DNA from 3 places in the Flavonifractor sp. An9 genome. Region 3 is predicted to be linked to each of the others. Evidence: predicted binding sites of a transcription regulator. Region 3 holds the regulator's gene; each other region holds the start of a gene.
What was found. The regulator HrcA, encoded in region 3, represses chaperone genes, less so after heat shock. The targets are predictions, from matches to a motif close to TGTTAGCACTCNNNNNNNNNGAGTGCTAACA.

Region 1 (6,446 bases), on a different contig from region 3:
GGCCACCTGCAAGGTCACCGTCACCCCCGCCCCCGTGGAGGTCACCGGCGTCTCCCTGAACAAGTCCACCATGAGTCTGGCGGAGGGCACCACCGGCCGCCTGACCGCCACGGTGAAGCCCAGCGACGCCACCAATGACAGCGTCACCTGGTCCTCCTCCAACACCAGCGTGGCCACCGTCAGCAGCGGCGGCACCGTCACCGCCAAGCGGGAGGGCACCGCCACCATCACCGTCACCACCTATAACGGAAAGACCGCCACCTGCAAGGTCACCGTCACCCCTGAGATCAAGGTCTCCAGCGTCACCGTGGACCCCAGCAGCCTGACGCTGGAGGTTGGGGACAGCGAGTACCTCAGCGCCTCGGTGTATCCCGCCAACGCCACCGACGACAGCGTGGAGTGGGAGTCCTCCGACACCAGCGTGGCCACCGTCAACTCCAGCGGCAAGGTCACCGCTGTGGCGCCCGGCTCCGCCCGGATCACCGCCACCTCCGAAAACGGCCGGTACGACTACTGCCGCCTGACCGTCAAGGCCTCCACCAAGCTGAACTTCTCCGTACCTGAGCTGAACCACAACTACGGCCCCATGACCATCGTCTACCGCTCCGGCAGCACGGTCACCAACTTCCTGGTGAATGACTTCACCTTCACCAGCGGCAAGCTTCAGTTCGGCAAGGCCCGTCTGGAGGCCACCGCTCAGGGCAGCGTGGGCAGCGGCTCCCAGTACTTCTACGTCCGCATCAATCTGTATGACGCCGGCGGCAAGCTGCTGGACACCGACTACAGCTCCAAGAGCGTGGGCAACAATCAGGACTTCGCGGTAGAGATGACCTTCGATGTGGACCCCACCGCTCTGTCCCAGGCCGCCTCCATCGAGTTCGTCAGCTACTCCGGCGACAAGGCCGTGCCCGGCCTGGTGGAGCCCGAGACCCCCGAGCCCGAGCCCGAGGTGGACCCGGAGAAGGAGGAGGCCATGGAGATCGGCGATCGGATGACGGACCATTTTAAGAGCGGTATGAACCATCTGACTCCGGTGCAGGAGTACATGAGCAAGGTTCCCGCCTATTCGGAAAACCCCTACGGCGACGCCCAGTACGTCAAGTTCTCCATTGACGGCATCACCAGCTTCCAGTCCGACGTGGAGAAGGTCATCGAAAACTGCGGCGACAATTCCTATTGGTCCGGCGTCAAAACCTTGGCTGAAAATCTGTTGGAGGATGTGGAGGAGGCCGTCGCCCTGTTTGACCGGGTGGGCAACAGCTCCTCTCCCACCAGCACCGATATCTCCCAGGCCCGCAACTCCTACCTCTACATTCTCAAAGCCTGGAGCGGGGTCATGGACGCCTCCTCCAGCGTGGTCAAAGGTCTGTAATTTCAACATTTACTGAAAGGAGCTCTACCCCATGAAAAAACGCATCCTGTCCCTGTTCCTGGCTCTGGGCCTGTCGGTGTCCCTGCTGACCACCGGCGCCCTGGCCGCCGCCGACGGCCTGTCCAACTTCAAGTCCGTCAACACCTACACCACCGGCACCTTTACCGACGTGCCCGCCGACACCTGGTACACCAGCAACGTCAAGACCGCCTATGAGATGGACCTGATGAAGGGCACCAGCGGCACCTCCTTCTCCCCCGACGGCAACATCACCGTGGGCTCCACCATCGCCCTGGCCTGCCGGCTCCACAGCATCTACAACACCGGCGCCGCCAACTTTGTCCAGGGTGATCCCTGGTACCAGGTCTATGTGGACTACGCCGTGAAGAACGGCATCATCTCCCAGGGCCAGTTCACCGACTACAACGCCGTGGCCACCCGCCGTCAGTTTGCCGCCATCCTGGCCCGTGCCCTGCCCGCCGAGGCCCTGGAGGCCAAGAACACCGTGGACGACGGCATGATCCCCGACGTGGCCGCCGGCTCCGACAACTACAACGACATCTACCTGCTCTACCGGGCGGGCATCCTCACCGGCAGCGACTCCAAGGGCACCTTCCAGCCTGAGACCACCATCACCCGCTCCTCCGTGGCCGCCATTGTCTCCCGCATGGCCAACCCCGCCCTGCGGCAGAACATCTCCCTCACCTATGTGAACCTGACCGGCCTGACCCTCACCGGCCTGAGCCTGGAGGCCGGCAAGACCGGCGCCATCTCCGTGCAGACGGCCCCCTCCAATGCCACTGTCAAGTCCCTGACCTGGAGTTCCTCCGACGCCAGCGTGGCCAGCGTCAGCAACGGCACCGTCACCGCCCATAAGGCGGGCACCGCCACCATCACCGCCGTGGCCGACAACGGCGTCAGCGGCTCCTGCACCGTCACCGTTACCGCCGCCCCCGTGGCCGTCTCCTCTGTCACCCTGAACCAGACTACCATGACCCTGGACGTGGGCAAGACCGGCACCCTCACCGCCACCGTCCAGCCCGCCGACGCCGTCAACAAGAACATCACCTGGACCTCCTCCAACACCGCTGTGGCCACCGTGTGGAGCGGCACCGTCACCGCCGTGGCCCCCGGTACCGTTACCATCACCGCCTCCACCCCCAACGGCAAGAGCGCTTCCTGCACCGTCACCGTCAAGAAGCCCGCCAGCTCCGGCTATCAGTCCTACTCCCGGTTCGCCGGCGTGCCTGACTTCGGTCTGGTGATGGGCACCTACGCCATGGACAGCACCTATGATCCCTCCGACAACTCCGGCGGCTTCTTCTACTCCTACACCAGCATCAAGAACGCCGGTCACGGCGAGGACTTCGCCGAGCGCTATGACGCCGCCCTGGTGGCCAGCGGCTTCCGGTACATGGACAGCTTCGTCAATGACGACGGCGGCACCACCCTGATTTACACCAACGGCACCTACTTTGTTATGATGGGCGCCAGCGTTGCCGGCGGTGTTCCCGGCATTCTGATCGTAGTTACTCCCTAAGTTTACAATTCCACGCAAAAAGGCCCCGCTGCCAACGGCAGCGGGGCCTTTTGTGATTCATTACTTCATCAGGGAGCACACCAGCTCGGTGTAGCCCGCGGGGTCGGCCAGAGGCAGACCGGCAATGAGCTGGGCCTGGGCATACAGCAGCTGGGCGTACTTGGCGGCCAGGTCCCTGTCTTCGGCCACCGCCCGCTTCAGGGCGGCAAAGGCGTCCGAATCGGGGTTGAGTTCCAGCACCCGCTGGGCCTTCATGTTGTCGGCGTTGTCCGGGTCCATCCGCTGGAAGTACTTCTCCATCTCCAGAGTGATGGGGCCGTCGGTGGTGAGGCACACGGCGCCGCTCTTCAGGATCTTGGACAGGCGGGCTTCGTGGATGTCGCCCCCCAGGGTCTCCTTCAGGAAGTCCAGCACCGGCTTGTTCTCCTCCGCCTTCTGCTCCAGGGCGGCCTTCTCCTCGTCGGTCTCAGGCAGGGCGTCGTCGTCGTCCACCGACTTGAAGGCCTTGCCGTCCACCGCGCCCAGCACGTTGATCACGAACTGGTCGGCCTCGGCGGTGAGGTAGAGGATCTCGTAGCCCTTGTCCCGGATGCGCTCGGCCTGGGGCAGCTTGTCCAGCTTGGCGGTATCCTCGCCGCAGGCAAAGTAGACGTACTGCTGGTCCTCGGGCATCCGCTCCTTGTACTCGGCCAGGGTGGTCAGCTTGCCCTCCCTGGAGGACCAGAACAGCAGCAGATCGCTGAGCAGGTCCTTGTGGACGCCGTAGTCGGCCACCACACCCATCTTGATCTGGGGACCGAAGGCCTTCCAGAAGGTCCCGTACTTCTCCCGGTCCTCCTTCTGGAGGCGGAGCAGCTCGGCCTTGATCTTCTTCTCCAGGTTGTTGGCAATAACCTTCAGCTGGCGGGTGTGCTGGAGCATCTCGCGGCTGATGTTCAGGGAGAAGTCCTGGGAGTCCACCACGCCCTTGACGAAGCGGAAGTGTTCGGGCAGCAGGTCGGCGCACTTGTCCATGATGAGCACGCCGGAGGAGTAGAGCTGCAGGCCCTTCTCATATTCCCGGGTGTAGAAGTCGTAGGGGGCGTGGGAGGGGATGTAGAGCATGGCCTTGTACTCCACGGTACCCTCGGCGGAGACGTGGATCACGCTCAGGGGGTCCTCCCAGTCGCCGTACTTCTCCTTGTAGAACTGGTTGTATTCCTCAGCCTTGACCTCGCTCTTGGGCCGCTGCCACAGGGGCACCATGGAGTTGAGGGTCTCCCACTCATCATAGTCCTCCCACTCGGGCTTGTAGTCGTCGCCGGCGTCCTCCGGGCGAGGCTTCTGGCGGGACTTGTGCATGAGCATGACGATGGGGTAGTGGATATAGTCGGAGTACTTCTTCACCAGATCGGCGATGCGGTACTGCTCCAGATACTCGTCGTAGTGGTCGTCGTCGGTGTTGGCCTTGATGTGGAGCACGATGTCGGTGCCCACCTTGTCCTTCTCGCAGGGCTCGATGGTGTAGCCGTCGGCACCGTCAGACTCCCACTTCCAGGCCTGGTCGGCGCCGTAGGCCTTACTGGTGACGGTAACATGGTCGGCCACCATGAAGGCGGAATAGAAGCCCACGCCGAACTGACCGATGATGTCGGTGGTATCCCCCTCGGCCTTCTCCTGCTTGGCCATCTCCTGCTTGAACTGGAGGGAGCCGCTGCGGGCGATGGTGCCCAGGTTCTGCTCCAGCTCCTCCTTGGTCATGCCGATGCCGTTGTCGCTGATGGTGAGGGTACGGGCGATCTGGTCGGGGGTGAGGGTAATCTTCAGCTCCGACCGGTCCAGGCCCACCTTGTCGTCGGTGAGGGCTTTATAGGCCAGCTTATCCATGGCGTCGCTGGCGTTGGAGATGATCTCCCGCAGGAAGATCTCCTTGTGGGTATAGATGGAGTTGATCATCAGGTCCAGCAGTCGCTTGGATTCCGCCTGAAATTCTTTCTTTTCCACGATGAATGCCTCCTGTATATGAAAGTGTTTTTAAAAACATAGCGTTAGCACTCAGCCATTCTGAGTGCTAACGCTATCATAATCCTTCGTATGAAAAATTGCAAGGGGGTTCAAGAAATGTTTACAATTCCTCTCCCGGCGTCCACAGGGCGGCCCGGAGGGCCTCCACGCTGTCAAAGTGGCTCAGGGGGCCGTCGTCCGTCGGCTCTCCCAGCCGGAGCACTCCGGCGGGCTGGCTGCCGATGGTCACCAGATAGGTGGCCTGCCAGTCCAGGCCGTGGACCCGCAACTGGCTGTCCACATAGGCACCCCCGGCCAGCAGTTGGGGAGCCCGCTCGGGCGGATCGGTGCGGAAGGCCGCACCGATGGTGTAGGCCTTGGCATCCAGAGCAGAAGCCTGATCCTCCTCCCGGAAGCAGGTCAGCTCCCAGCTCACGAAGCCGCCTTCGCCGCCCACCTGCGCCAGTCGGGCATCGTAGTAGGCGTCGGTCAGTTCCCGGCAGGCGGCGTAGGCCTCCTGGTCGATGTCGTCCGGGGTATCACAGCTGGTGCGAATGAGCTGGTAGAGGGACTCATCCTCCAGGTGGACCTTGCTCCGGGGCAAATTGCTCCCGCCGAAGACCTCCACCACGTTTTCCTCCAGCCCCACCTGGAGATGGAGCGCATCATCCTCGGAGTAGGCCCCCTGATCCTTTGGGGCCAGGTAGCAATCCAGGGTCCATATGATGTCGGTGTCCGAACCATTGAGGGTGAGATCGGGATGGTCCACCGGGTGGGCCGCCGCGGCCCGGATAAGGTCGGCCAGCTGCTCCGCCTCCAGGGGATCGTTGGGTCCATACCAGCGCACAGAGCCGATATGCTCCCCCTCCAGCCCGGCCAGCAGCTCCAGCAGCTTGTCGGAGGCAGTATTCCGGTGGGACCGGATGTGCCAGTTCTCCCCGTCCTTTCCCAGGGCCAGTTCAATACGGGAGCCGTCCTCCCCCTCGTCAGTCCACAGCAGAGCGGTTCCGGCAGCCTCGTCCACCTGGCCTCCGGCGCACACGAAACAGCCGGGGCCAAAATCGCTGGTGAAGGTATACCAGGCGTCGTATTCCTCCAGATAGGGCACGCCGGAGGTGTCCAGATCGGCGGAGGTGATGCCGGCGTAGCGCTCCAGGGCCTGGTCCACCGAAGCGCGGAGGATGCGGTGGGTGGGCACGGAACCCGGCGAATTCCCCCAGGGGTAGCCGGGCAGGGCTTTCAGGGCATCGGACTCCGCCTCATCTTCGGCGCTCAATGTGCCGTCGCCGGGGAAGTAGTACAAAAAGTCAGCAAAGTCCAGATTTTTCACATCGTCATAATAACAGGTAAAGAAGCAGCTCACTGGGGCAGCGTAGGTCACGCCGTCTTGCTCCACCAGGGGTGAGAAGGCCTCGTTGACCCGGTCAATCTCCTCCTGGGTCAGGGGGCGCGGCTCCGCCGACGGAGGCGTGGTCTGCACCTCGGGCGTCGTCCGGTCGGCACAGGCCGCCAGGGAAAGGACCAGCCCCATCAGCAAAAGGCTCATCCATA
Region 2 (6,446 bases), on a different contig from region 3:
AGTTGAGCGGCAAAGCGCACCGCCCGCAGCATTCTCAGTGCATCCTCAGAGAACCGCCGGTCCGGCTCCCCCACACACCGGATGATCCCGGCTTTCAAATCATCCCGTCCGTCAAAGGGGTCGACCACCTCCCCGTCCGGTCCCAGGGCCATGGCGTTGATGGTAAAATCCCGCCGGGCCAGATCCTGGGTGAGCCCCACGTCAAAGGCTACCCCGTCGGGGTGCCGCCCGTCGGCATACCCGCTCTCCCGGCGGAAGGTAGTCACCTCCACCGGACCATCCTCAGTCAGGACGGTGACGGTGCCATGCTGTATCCCCGTGGGGACGGTATGCGCAAACAGCCCCATTACCTGCTCCGGATAGGCGGAGGTACACACGTCGTAGTCTCCCGGCGTGCGGCCCAGCAGCAGATCCCGAACGCAGCCACCCACCGGATGGGCAGCACAGCCTGCCTTCCGCAGGATATCCAAGCAATGCTGCACGCCTTCCGGAATCGGCCACTTCTTCATTTTCTCCACCTCCCCCGGTATGTTTGGCTTGCTATTTACCTATAATGGATTATAATATGGTGTTGAACTTTTATCATTATAATCTGTAGAAAAGGGTGTGTAAACCCCATGACCAATCCCAACATTCACGACTATCTGACGCCTGGCCGCAAGGCTCACCTGATCGGCATCGGCGGCGTTTCCATGTCTCCTCTGGCCGAGGTGCTTCACAAGGCGGGTATCCAGATCACCGGCTCCGACATGAGCGACAGCGCTACCGTGGAACACCTCCGCTCCCTGGGTATTCCCGTGGCCATCGGCCACCGGGCTGAAAATGTACGGGGCGCCGACCTGATCATCCGTACCGCCGCCGTTCATGACGACAACCCCGAGATTATGGAGGCTCATGCCCTGAATATCCCTGTGTTTGAGCGGGCCCAGGCGTGGGGCTCCATCATGCGGGGGTACAAAAACGCCCTGTGCATCTCGGGCACCCACGGCAAAACCACCACCACTTCCATGTGTACCCATATCATCATGGCAGCCCAAATGGACCCCACCGTCATGATCGGCGGCACTCTCCCACTGCTGGGTGCCGGTTACCGGGTGGGCCACGGGGACACCATTATTCTGGAGAGCTGCGAATACTGCAACTCCTTTCTCTCCTTCTTCCCCACTGTGGCAGTCATCCTCAACATTGAGGCTGACCACCTGGACTTCTTCAAAGACCTGGACGATGTGGAGCACTCCTTCCGGGCCTTTGCCGACCGGGTGCCGGAAAACGGCCTGATCGTGGCCAACGCCGACGACGCCAACACCATGCACACGTTGGAAGGCGAAACCCGCCCTGTTCTCACCTTCGGTCTGGAGGAAGGCGATGTCCACGCCGCTAACCTGACATGGAGTCGGGGGCTGCCCACCTTTGACATCATCTATCGTGGCGAAGTCTTTACCCGGGTAGGCCTGCGGGTCCCCGGAGAACACAACGTGAAAAACGCCCTGGCTGCGGCAGCCGCTGCCATCGCCCTGGCTGTCTCCCCCAAGGCGGTAAGCGAAGGTCTCAACGCATTCCGGGGCGCCGGCCGCCGCTTTGAGCACAAGGGCACTTACAATGGCGCCGAGGTGTACGACGACTACGCCCATCATCCTGGTGAGCTTCAGGCCCTGCTGGCCGCCGCCCGTACCCTGGGTTATGAGCGGATTATCTGTGCCTTCCAGCCCCACACCTACAGCCGCACCAAAGCCCTGTTCGACGACTTTGTTAAGGTCCTGCGTCAGCCCGATGTCACCCTGCTGGCCGAGATCTATGCCGCCCGTGAAACCAACAATCTGGGCATCTCTTCGCAGGATCTGGCCGACCAGATTCCCGGCAGCATTTACTGCCCCACCCTGGAGGATGTAACTGCCAAGCTGAAGGAGTTGGCCCAACCCGGTGATCTGATCCTTACCGTAGGTGCCGGCAACATCTATACCGCCGGCGAGGCCCTTCTCCAAAAATGAGCCATTCTTTCTCTCGCTAAAGCAAAAGAGGAAATTATACCACAAATTTCCGCTGTTGACAAGACTGTTAAAGAGACGTACAATGGTCTTAGTGTCCTGTCCCTTTTGTTCTCTTTTCACAAATATGAATAAGGAGTGGAATCGACATGGAAGAGAAAAAGTACACCTCGATGATCCGTCTGCGGATGTCTGCGAAGGACGCCCACTACGGCGGAAACCTGGTGGATGGCGCCCATATGGTGCATCTGTTCGGCGACGTGGCTACCGAGCTGCTGATCCAGTGTGACGGCGACGAGGGCCTGTTCTGCGCTTACAACAACATTGAGTTCAAGGCGCCTGTGTATGCCGGCGACTTCATCGAGGCCTATGGTGAGATCACTCACATCGGCAATACCTCCCGCAAGATGAAGTTTGAGGCCCGCAAGGTGGCTGTCCCCCGCCCCGACATCAGCGATTCTGCTGCTGATTTCCTGGAGGAGCCCATTGTGGTGGCCATTGCTGAGGGCACCTGCGTGACCCCCAAGAAGTGCCAGCGCAAGGAGCATTGATTCCTGCTTACATGAAAAAAGTCCGCCGCGAAGCATTCTTCGCGGCGGACTTTTTTATTGCGAGGCAGGCGTTCCGCTGCGCTCGGCCAGAATACGGGGGAAGAAACGAAGGAACAGAATGGTGGTAACGGTAGCCGCCACGGCATCGGCAATGGGCTCAGACAGGAAGGTAGCCTCCGCCGACACCAGAGCGGGCAGCAGCAGCAAGCAGGCCAGAAAAACCGTCTTACGGAACAGAGAACAGAACAGCGCCAGCCGCACATGACCCAGGGCGGTGGTCTCGTCCACCAGGGGATACTGGACGGCCAGAGGCAGGATCATAGCGGTAAACACCTTGATATAGCCCACTGAGCGGTCAATCAGTTCCGGATTCTGAGTAAAGAGCCGGACAAACACCGGAGACAGGGTGTAGGTCACCACAGTCATCAGGGCGCAGAAGGTCAGGCACAATCCCACAATGGATTTCATGGCCCGCTTGATCCGGGCGACGTTGCCCGCCCCGTAGTTAAAGCTGATCACCGGCTGAGTACCCAAGGTCAGGCCACCCATGGGCATGGTGATGAGAAGCAGATAGCTCTGCACAATGGTGGCGCAGACCACCAGCTTGTCGCCCAACTCTGGGCCGCCGTAGTGCTGGAGCACTGTGTTGAGGACGATGAGCAGCACGCTGTCGGTGGCAATGATCAGGAAGGGGGACAAGCCAAATGTGACGATCCGCATCATGATCTTCCGGTCAAAGCCGCCCCATCGCAGGGGCACCGGCATCTTTTCCCGCAGCAGAGAGCAGAGCACGAAGGCGCAGGATGCCATCTGGGAGATGACCGTAGCCAGAGCCGCACCCGCCACATCCAACTTTAAAACAAAGATAAAAATGGGGTCCAGCACAATATTGAGCACCGCCCCCAGCATCACTGTGGCCATACCCAGGCCAGAATAGCCTTGGGCGATCAAAAAGCTGTTCATGCCGGTGGCCATCAGGGCAAAGAAGGTGCCGGCGGTGTAGATGGTCAAATAAGTATCCGCATAACCAAAGGTGGCCGGACTGGCGCCAAACCACTGGAGCAGCTGCCCCTTAAGCAGCAGGAACAGCCCTGTCAACCCCACCGCCAGTACCAACAGCATGAAGAAGCTGTTGGACAGCACCCGGCTGGCCTCCTTCCGGTTCCCCTCCCCCATCCGCATGGCCAGGATAGGCGAGCCGCCCAATCCAACCAGGGATGCAAAGGAACCGAGCAGGGTGACGATAGGTCCGCACACACCCACTCCTGCCAGGGCCAGATCCCCGATCTGCGGAATATTTCCGATGTAAATGCGGTCTACGATGCTATAGAGTACGCTGACCAGCTGAGCCAGCATGGTCGGAATGGCCAGCTTACATACCAGGCGAAAAACTGGATCATGCCCCAAATCGTTGGTCCGTTTCATCTCGCTCCTCCTTCAGGCAGTCCACGGCATTATACCTCTTTTTTCTGCGCTCGTAAAGGGGCTATCCTGTCAAATCACTCCACCCGCCGAAGGTTTTAGCACTCTCTTCATATGAGTGCTAAAAATTCACACTCCGTTCATGATTTTTGTTTTGCAGGGGACTATACTGAGGACAAACAAAAAGCTGCCCCTTGAAAGGAGTGTTTTTTATGAATGCACAGAAATATACCCAGAAATCTCTGGAGGCCGTCCAGACCGCCCAGAGTCTGGCCACGGAATATGGTAACCAGCAGATCGAGCAGCCTCACCTGCTGCTGGCACTGCTCAGCGACGAGTCCGGCCTGATTCCCCAGCTGTTGGGGAACATGGGTCTCACCGTTCCCTCTTTCACCGCCGCCACCAAGGCGGAGGTGGAAAAACTGCCTCGTGTCTCCGGCTCCGGCCGTGAGCAGGGCAAGATCTATGTGGCTCAGGATGTGGACAAGTGCCTGAATACCGCCGAGTCCATTGCCTCCTCCATGAAGGACGAATATGTCTCGGTGGAGCACCTGCTGCTGGCCCTGATCGACACCGCCAACCGGGAGCTGAAGGAACTCTTCCGTACCTATAACGTCACCAAGGAAGGGGTGCTCCAGGCTCTGACCGCCGTCCGCGGCAATCAGCGGGTCACCTCCGACAACCCGGAGGACACCTACAACGCCCTGAAGAAGTATGGCTCCGACTTGGTGGAGCGGGCCCGGCAAAATAAGCTGGACCCGGTAATCGGCCGTGATGATGAGATCCGCAACGTGATCCGTATTCTGAGCCGCAAGAGCAAGAACAACCCCGTCCTCATCGGTGAACCCGGTGTGGGTAAAACTGCCATCGCCGAGGGTCTGGCCCAGCGTATCGTCAAAGGCGATGTACCCGGCTCACTGAAGGACAAGACCATCTTCGCTCTGGATATGGGTTCCCTCATTGCGGGTGCCAAGTACCGGGGCGAGTTTGAGGAGCGGCTGAAGGCCGTCCTCAACGAGGTGAAGAAGTCCGAGGGCCGTATCATCCTCTTCATCGATGAGCTGCACACCATTGTGGGCGCCGGCAAGACCGAGGGCGCCATGGACGCCGGCAATCTGCTGAAGCCCATGCTGGCCCGTGGCGAGCTCCACTGCATTGGCGCCACCACCCTCAACGAGTACCGCCAGTATATCGAGAAGGACGCCGCCCTGGAGCGGCGGTTCCAACCCGTTATGGTCAACGAGCCCACAGTGGAGGACACCATTGCCATCCTCCGTGGCCTGAAGGAGCGCTATGAGGTGTTCCACGGCGTAAAGATCCAGGACGGCGCCATCATCGCCGCCGCCACCCTGTCCGACCGCTATATCACCGACCGGTTCCTGCCCGACAAGGCCATCGACCTGATCGACGAGGCCTGCGCCATGATCCGCACCGAGATCGACTCCATGCCCACCGAGCTGGACATCATCCAGCGTAAGATCATCCAGCACGAGATCGAGGAGGCCGCCCTGAAGAAGGAGGACGACGCCATCTCCCGTGAGCACCTGGCCGAGATCCAGAAGGAGCTGGCCGAGATGCGGGATGAGTTCAACGCCAAGAAGGCCCAGTGGGAGAACGAGAAGAATGCCATCGGCAAGGTTCAGAAGCTGCGTGAGGACCTGGAGGCTGCCAACGCCGAGCTGGAGAAGGCTCAGCGGCAGTACGACCTGAACAAGGCCGCCGAACTGCAGTACGGCCGCATCCCCGAGCTGCGCAAGCAGCTGGAGGCGGAGGAGGCCATCGCCAACGAAGGCAAAGCCCGTTCCCTGCTGCGGGATAAGGTCACCGAGGAGGAGATCGCCCGCATCATTGAGCGCTGGACCGGTATTCCCGTGGCCAAGCTGATGGAAGGTGAGCGCGAGAAGCTGCTCCACCTGGAAGATATCCTCCACCAGCGTGTAGTGGGCCAGGACGAGGCCGTTCGTCTGGTGTCCGAGGCCATTCTGCGCAGCCGGGCCGGTATCGCCGACCCCAACCGGCCCATCGGCTCCTTCCTGTTCCTGGGCCCCACCGGCGTGGGCAAGACCGAGCTGGCCAAGACCCTGGCCGAGGCCTTGTTTGACTCCGAGAAAAACATGGTGCGTATCGACATGAGCGAGTACATGGAGAAATTCTCTGTGTCCCGTCTGATCGGCGCCCCTCCGGGATATGTGGGCTATGAGGAGGGCGGTCAGCTCACCGAAGCCGTCCGCCGTCACCCCTACTCTGTGGTCCTCTTCGATGAGGTGGAGAAGGCCCATCCCGATGTGTTCAACATCCTGCTCCAGGTGCTGGACGACGGCCGTATCACCGACAGCCAGGGCCGCACCGTGGACTTCAAGAACACCATCATCATCCTGACCTCCAACCTGGGCTCCCAGTATCTGCTGGACGGCATCGACGCCAATGGCGAGATCACTGAGGAGGCCAAGAGCGCTGTACAGGAACTGCTGCGCCACTCCTTCCGGCC
Region 3 (6,446 bases):
ACTGGTCGTACTTGGCCCGCTTCTCCTTGTCGGAGAGGATCTCATAGGCCTCATTGACCTCCTTGAACTTGGCCTCGGCGTCCTTGTCGCCGGGGTTCAGGTCGGGGTGGTATTTCTTGGCCAGCTTGCGGTAGGCCTTTTTCAGCTCGTCCTCGCTGGCGGTTTTGGCTACGCCCAGGACTTCGTAATAATCTCGTTTCTGTTCAGGCATTGGTGTTCACCTCTGTTTCAGAGTGGAGCGTGGAAAGTGAAGTGTGAAAGCAGCTCTCCACGATCCACCGTTTGGGAGAAAACGGAACGCCACACAGGCGGGGGACAAGCCCCCGCCCGCGGTGTTTTCCTGTTTAATTACTTCTGATCGTCGTCCACGACCTGATAGTCGGCGTCCACCACGTTGGGGTCGGTGTTGGTGCCGCCGGCCTGGCCGCCGAAGTTGGCGCCGCCCATGTCGGGGCCGGCCTGACCGCCCTGGGGATTGGCCTGCTGATACATCTTCTCAGCGATGGGGTAGAAGGCCTTGGAAGCTTCCTCGGTGGCAGCCTTGATGGCCTCGATATCGGTGCCCTTCATGGCGTCCTTCAGCTTGTTGATGGCGGCCTCCACAGTGGCCTTGTCGTTGGCGTCGATCTTGTCCTTGGCGTCCTCCAGAGCCTTCTCGGTCTGGTAGATCACCTGGTCGGCCTGGTTGCGCACATCAACCTCTTCCTTGCGCTTGGCATCCTCGGCGGCAAACTGCTCGGCCTCCTTGACGGCCTTGTCGATGTCCTCCTTGGACATATTGGTGGAGGAGGTGATGGTGATGTGCTGCTCCTTGCCGGTGCCCAGATCCTTGGCGGACACATTCACGATGCCGTTGGCGTCGATGTCGAAGGTAACCTCGATCTGAGGCACGCCGCGGCGGGCGGGAGCAATGCCGTCCAGGTTGAAGCGGCCCAGGGTCTTGTTGTACTGAGCCATCTCACGCTCGCCCTGGAGCACGTGGACCTCAACGGAGGTCTGGTTGTCAGCGGCGGTGGTGAACACCTGGCTCTTCTTGGCGGGGATGGTGGTGTTGCGCTCGATGAGCTTGGTCATAACGCCGCCCATGGTCTCAATGCCCAGGGACAGAGGAGTCACGTCCAGCAGCAGCAGGCCCTTCACGTCGCCCACCAGAACGCCGCCCTGGAGAGCAGCGCCGATGGCCACGCACTCGTCGGGGTTGATGCCCTTGAAGCCTTCCTTACCGGTCAGCTTCTTCACCATATCCTGCACGGCGGGGATACGGCTGGAGCCGCCCACCAGCAGCACCTTGGACAGGTCGCCGGAGCCCAGGCCGGCGTCGCTCATGGCCTGACGGACGGGGCCGGCGGTGGCCTCCACCAGGGAAGCGGTCAGCTGATCGAACTTGGCACGGGTCAGGGTCAGATCCAGGTGCTTGGGGCCGGTGGCGTCAGCCGTGATATAGGGCAGGTTGATGTTGGTGGAGGTGACGCCGGACAGCTCGATCTTGGCCTTCTCGGCGGCCTCCTTCAGGCGCTGCATGGCGACCTTGTCGCCGGTCAGGTCGATGCCGGTGTCCTTCTTGAACTCGGCGGCCATCCAGTCCATGACGGCCTTGTCGAAGTCGTCGCCGCCCAGACGGTTGTTACCGGCGGTGGCCAGCACCTCGATGACGCCGTCGCCAACCTCCAGCACGGACACGTCGAAGGTACCGCCGCCCAGGTCGTACACCATGATCTTCTGGTCGGTCTCCTTATCCACGCCGTAGGCCAGAGCCGCGGCGGTGGGCTCGTTGATGATACGCTTCACGTCCAGACCGGCGATGCGGCCGGCGTCCTTGGTGGCCTGACGCTGAGCGTCGGTGAAGTAAGCGGGGACGGTGATGACAGCCTCGGTGACAGGCTGGCCCAGATAAGCCTCGGCGTCCGCCTTCAGCTTCTGCAGGATCATAGCGGAGATCTCCTGGGGGGTGTAGGCCTTGCCGTCCACGTTCACCTTGTAGTTGGAGCCCATCTCACGCTTGATGGAAGCGATGGTGCGGTCGGGGTTGGTGATAGCCTGGCGCTTGGCCACCTGGCCCACCATGCGCTCGCCGTCCTTGGAGAAGGCCACGACAGAGGGGGTGGTGCGGTTGCCTTCCGCGTTGGCGATAACGACGGCCTCGCCGCCTTCCATAACAGCAACACAAGAGTTGGTCGTACCGAGGTCGATACCGATGATCTTAGACATAATCAATTCCTCCAATATATCGTAAATTGTTTTTTAACATGAATTAGTTGGCCACCTTGACCATGGAGAACCGGATCACCTTTTCTTCGGTGCGGAAACCGGCCTGGAACACCTCTACGATGGTGTTCTCTCCGGCGTTCTCGTCCTCCACGTGCATGACGGCGTTGTGCAGGTTGGGGTCGAAGGTCTCGCCCAGGGCGGGGATCTCCTGAATGCCCAGCTTGGAGAGGACCTCCTTCAGCTGGGTCATGGTCATCTCCACGCCCTTCTTATAGGCCTCGTCAGCGGTGTCCTGCTTGAGGGCCCGCTCCAGGTTATCGTACACCGGCAGGAAGGCGGCGGCGGTCTCTGCCTTGGAATCGGCCCAGGCCGACTCCTTTTCCTTCTGGCTGCGGCGGCGGTAGTTGTCGTACTCGGCGGCCAGCCGAAGGAACTTGTCCTCCTGATCGGTGAGGTTCTGCTTCAGAGCCTCCAGCTCCTCCAGCAGGGGATTGGGGGCTTCCTCCGCAGCCTCGGGGGCGGCGGCCTGTGCGGTCTGCTCCTCAGGGGTGACCTCTTCGGGCTGTTTCTCTTTCTTACTCATGGGATGCACTCATCTCCTATTTAAGATCGTCGCTGCCGCCCGGCAGCTCGCCCTGCCCGAACAGCCGGGTCAGTCCCTCGGCCAGATAGGAAAGGCGGGCGGTGATTTTGGCATAATCCATACGGGTGGGTCCCACCACACCGATGACACCCCGCATCCCGTCGCCAATGTCGTAGCTGGCCACCACCACGCTGGTATCCTTCAACGCGTCGGCCACATTTTCCGGGCCGATGAGGATCTTCATGGCGGCGTCCTTGGGAACGGGGAAGCGGGCGGGATCGGCGTCCTCGGAGAGGTAGCTCAGCAGAGGCTGGGCCCGCTCCAAAGAGCGGTACTCAGGCAGCTCCAGCAGATGGGCGATGCCCGAGGTGTGGACGGTGCGCTGCTCCAGGCTCTCCAGCACCTCCATCGCGAAGGAGACAACCAGGGAGATGAGCCCGTAGGCCTCTCCGGCGGCGTGCTGGGCCACCCGCATCAGCTCCGGCGTGATCTCATCCAGAGGCAGGCCGGTAAAGGTGGCGTTGAGCAGGGTGTTGAGCATCTGCAGCTGAGCCTCCGTCAAATCGGAGGGCAGCCGGATCAGCCGGTTGCGCACCACATTGGTGTCGGTCATTACCACGATGATAAAGGCGTTGTGCTCCACCATCAGAAGGTCAAACCGGCGGATCGTCACCCGGCTCATGCCGGAGGACAGAGCAAAGGCGGGGTAGTTGGTCAACTGAGACACCACCCGGCCGGCCTGGTCCAGCACCCGGTCCAGCTCCTGCATCTTCAGGCGCAGGGCCTGGTTGATGCGCTCGGTCTCCTGAAGGGAGAGCTTGTGCTCCTCCATCAGTTCGTTGACGTAGAACCGATACCCCTTGGGAGAGGGGATGCGTCCGGCGGAGGTATGGGGCTTTTCCAGCAGTCCCAGAGATTCCAGATCCGCCATCTCGTTTCGGATGGTGGCGGAAGAGATCTCCATGCCGATGGAAGAGGCAATGGCCTTGGAACCCACCGGCTCCGCCGACTGGATGTAACTTTCGATGATGGCGCGCAGGATTCGTTTTTTGCGTTCGGTTAAATCCATAGCGGCCACCTCACTTTTGATTTAGCACTCATACTACCTGAGTGCTAAAGATAATGTAGCACCGTCCGGGAAAAAAGTCAATAGGCAGGGTTGTAAATTAAATGTGAACGAAGAAAAGATAGCAGACAGACCTTCAGAATGCAAATCAGAGCGGTTGACGCGGCGGCGGTTCAATGGTATTCTATCCAATAAGGAACAATACTTGCAAACAGGAGGGGTGTCTCTGTGGACGGAACGGTGCCCGTGGAGATCATTGACTACGAGGAGCGCTACAAACAGGATCTGGAGGACATCTCTCTGCCCTGGCTGCTGGAGTATGACCTGCTGGAGCCGGTAGACCTGGAGATGCTGGCCGATCCGCACCGCTTTATCGCCGGGGGCGGCCGTGTGCTGCTGGCCCGCTGCGGCCGGGAGATTGTGGGCATGGTCATGCTGGAGCTTCAGGGCGACGGTGTGTGCGAGGCACTGAAGTTCGGCGTCAAAGAGGAGTACCGGGAGCGGGGCATTGGCACCGCCCTGATGGAGGCGGTGATCCAGGCCGCCCGGGACGCGGGACAAAAGACCATCGTGATCACCTCCAACCACAAGCTGAAGGCTGCCCTGCGGATCTATGAGAAGCTGGGATTTGAATACGTCACGTATTCTGACAAGTGGTTTCAACTGTCCGATATTAGAATGGAACGGGAATTATAAAAAAAGGACGCGCCGCAGGCGCGTCCTTTTTGATTCAGTCGGCAAATTCATACACCGCTCCGGCGGTGAGGTGGTGAAGCCTGTCGCCCAGTTCCTCCTCCAGCAGGGCGTAGGCGGGATCTCCGGTGCAGTGGCCGGTATAGATGTCCTGTACCTTTAAATCATCCCGCAGGGCGGCGGCGATGGATCGTACCTTCTCCGGGGTAGGGCCCAGGGTGGGAACACCCTCCTTGCCCATCAGGTGAAAGCCGCCCAATACCGCCCGAATGGGTTTTTGAGGGAACTGCTCGGAGAGCTGGGTGAGAATCTTCACCACTCCAGCGTGGCAGCAGGAGTTGAGGACCACCAGACCTTCGGAGGTCTCAGCCACCAGGGACTGCTCATGCTTCACCTGGTCGGGGATCAGGTGGAGGCCCTCGGCCAGATCCCGGGGTCCCTCCGCCAGGTCAAAGCGCTTCTCGTGCCGGCAGAACATCCCCATGTTGACACCGATGTACTCCTTCTCCGCCCAGATCTCCGGGTCGGTGATCCGGGGCCGGGCGTAGACGGCGGCGGAGGGATTGACGGCGAAGAAGGCGTTGAAGCCGTCGGCGTGGTCATAGTGCCCGTGGGACAGAGCGGCCTTGTCCACCTTTGAAAGGTCTACCCCCAGCCTGGCGGCGTTGTACACCACCGCGCCGCACTCTCCGGCATCCAGCAGGTAGCGGCCGCCCCGGTATTCCACATAAAAGGACAGGCCATGCTCGGGAATCAGTCCATCCTGGGCGGAGTTTTCCATCAGAACGGTGATCTTCATTGGGAGACCTCCTCTTTCTTCACATATTGGGTCACGTCATTGATCCAGGCCTTGGAGCGGAACCGGGGCACACCCACAATAAATTTGGTGATCTGCTCCATGATAACGCCCACATACACCCAGAAGACACCCCACTTCAGCACCAGACCGAAGAGGGCGGACAGGGGAAGGGCCACCAGCCACAGGGGGCACACGTCGATGAGGGAGGCCGCCCGCACGTCGCCGCCGCCCCGGAGCACGCCCACGGTGTTTACCGAGTTGAAGGCCCGCAGGGGGAGGCAGACGCCGATCATGGTGAGCATCATGGTGGCGATCTCTCCCGCCATGGGGGACAGATGGAAGAAGGGATAGACCAGGGTGGGGAAGAAGGTATGGGTGAAGGTGACCAGCAGCCCGCCGATCACCAGGCCGCAGATCATGGCCAGAGTGTTCAAAGTGGCCCCGATCTCATAGAGGTGTTCCCGGCGCCCGGCGCCGATCTCACGGCCGATAATGATGGCGGTGGTGCCGCCCACGGCGAAGATGGCCACGGTACACAGATCCTCCAGATTGCCTGCCAGAGCCCGGGCAGCCAGGATCTCGGTGGAGTTTTCCATATGGCCCATGACCACCTTGTGCATGGAGGTGCCCAGGCCCCACAGGGTCTCGTTGAGGACCACCGGGCCGGAATAGCGGAAAAACTTCTGGATCAGGGGCCGTCCCGGCCGGAACATGAGAGTGGGCTTGAGCTTGAACCGCTTGTTGGTGAGGGCATAGGTCATGGTGATGCCGAACTCCAGGATACGGGAGAGCAGGGTGGCAAAGGCTGCACCCTCCACCCCCAGAGCGGGGGCCCCCAGGTTGCCGAAGATGAACACCCAGTTCAGGAAAGTGTTGGTGGCCATGGAGGTGGCAAAGACGATCATGCCCAGTTTGGGGTTCTCCATAGAGCGGTGGGCGCCAACATACACGCCGGTGAGGCTGTTAAAGAGGTAGGAAGGGCCTACGATGCGGGCGTAGCTGGCGGCCAGAGGGATCAGCTCCTCATTGTCGGTGAGCAGGCCCATGAGCTGGGTGGGGAAAAAGCACATGATGATGGCGAACAGAGCGGCGATGGC

Region 1: htpG (molecular chaperone HtpG) is a predicted target of HrcA. The motif match lies at 4,938-4,968, and genes of this name have one in related genera.
Region 2: clpB (ATP-dependent chaperone ClpB) is a predicted target of HrcA. The motif match lies at 4,055-4,085, and genes of this name have one in related genera.

The regions. Positions count from the first base shown of each region.
Region 1 is NZ_NFHC01000029.1:12,025-18,470, reverse strand. It holds gene B5G40_RS14715 (Ig-like domain-containing protein) at 1-1,372, shown strand, start outside; gene B5G40_RS14710 (Ig-like domain-containing protein) at 1,404-2,912, shown strand; gene htpG (molecular chaperone HtpG) at 2,973-4,895, opposite strand; gene B5G40_RS14700 (hypothetical protein) at 5,017-6,446, opposite strand, start outside.
Region 2 is NZ_NFHC01000008.1:56,542-62,987, reverse strand. It holds gene B5G40_RS07265 (CCA tRNA nucleotidyltransferase) at 1-509, opposite strand, end outside; gene murC (UDP-N-acetylmuramate--L-alanine ligase) at 618-1,988, shown strand; gene B5G40_RS07255 (hotdog fold domain-containing protein) at 2,135-2,536, shown strand; gene B5G40_RS07250 (MATE family efflux transporter) at 2,591-3,961, opposite strand; gene clpB (ATP-dependent chaperone ClpB) at 4,171-6,446, shown strand, end outside.
Region 3 is NZ_NFHC01000003.1:28,876-35,321, reverse strand. It holds gene dnaJ (molecular chaperone DnaJ) at 1-211, opposite strand, end outside; gene dnaK (molecular chaperone DnaK) at 349-2,208, opposite strand; gene grpE (nucleotide exchange factor GrpE) at 2,252-2,791, opposite strand; gene hrcA (heat-inducible transcriptional repressor HrcA) at 2,808-3,860, opposite strand; gene B5G40_RS03215 (GNAT family N-acetyltransferase) at 4,086-4,553, shown strand; gene B5G40_RS03210 (MBL fold metallo-hydrolase) at 4,588-5,349, opposite strand; gene B5G40_RS03205 (MATE family efflux transporter) at 5,346-6,446, opposite strand, start outside.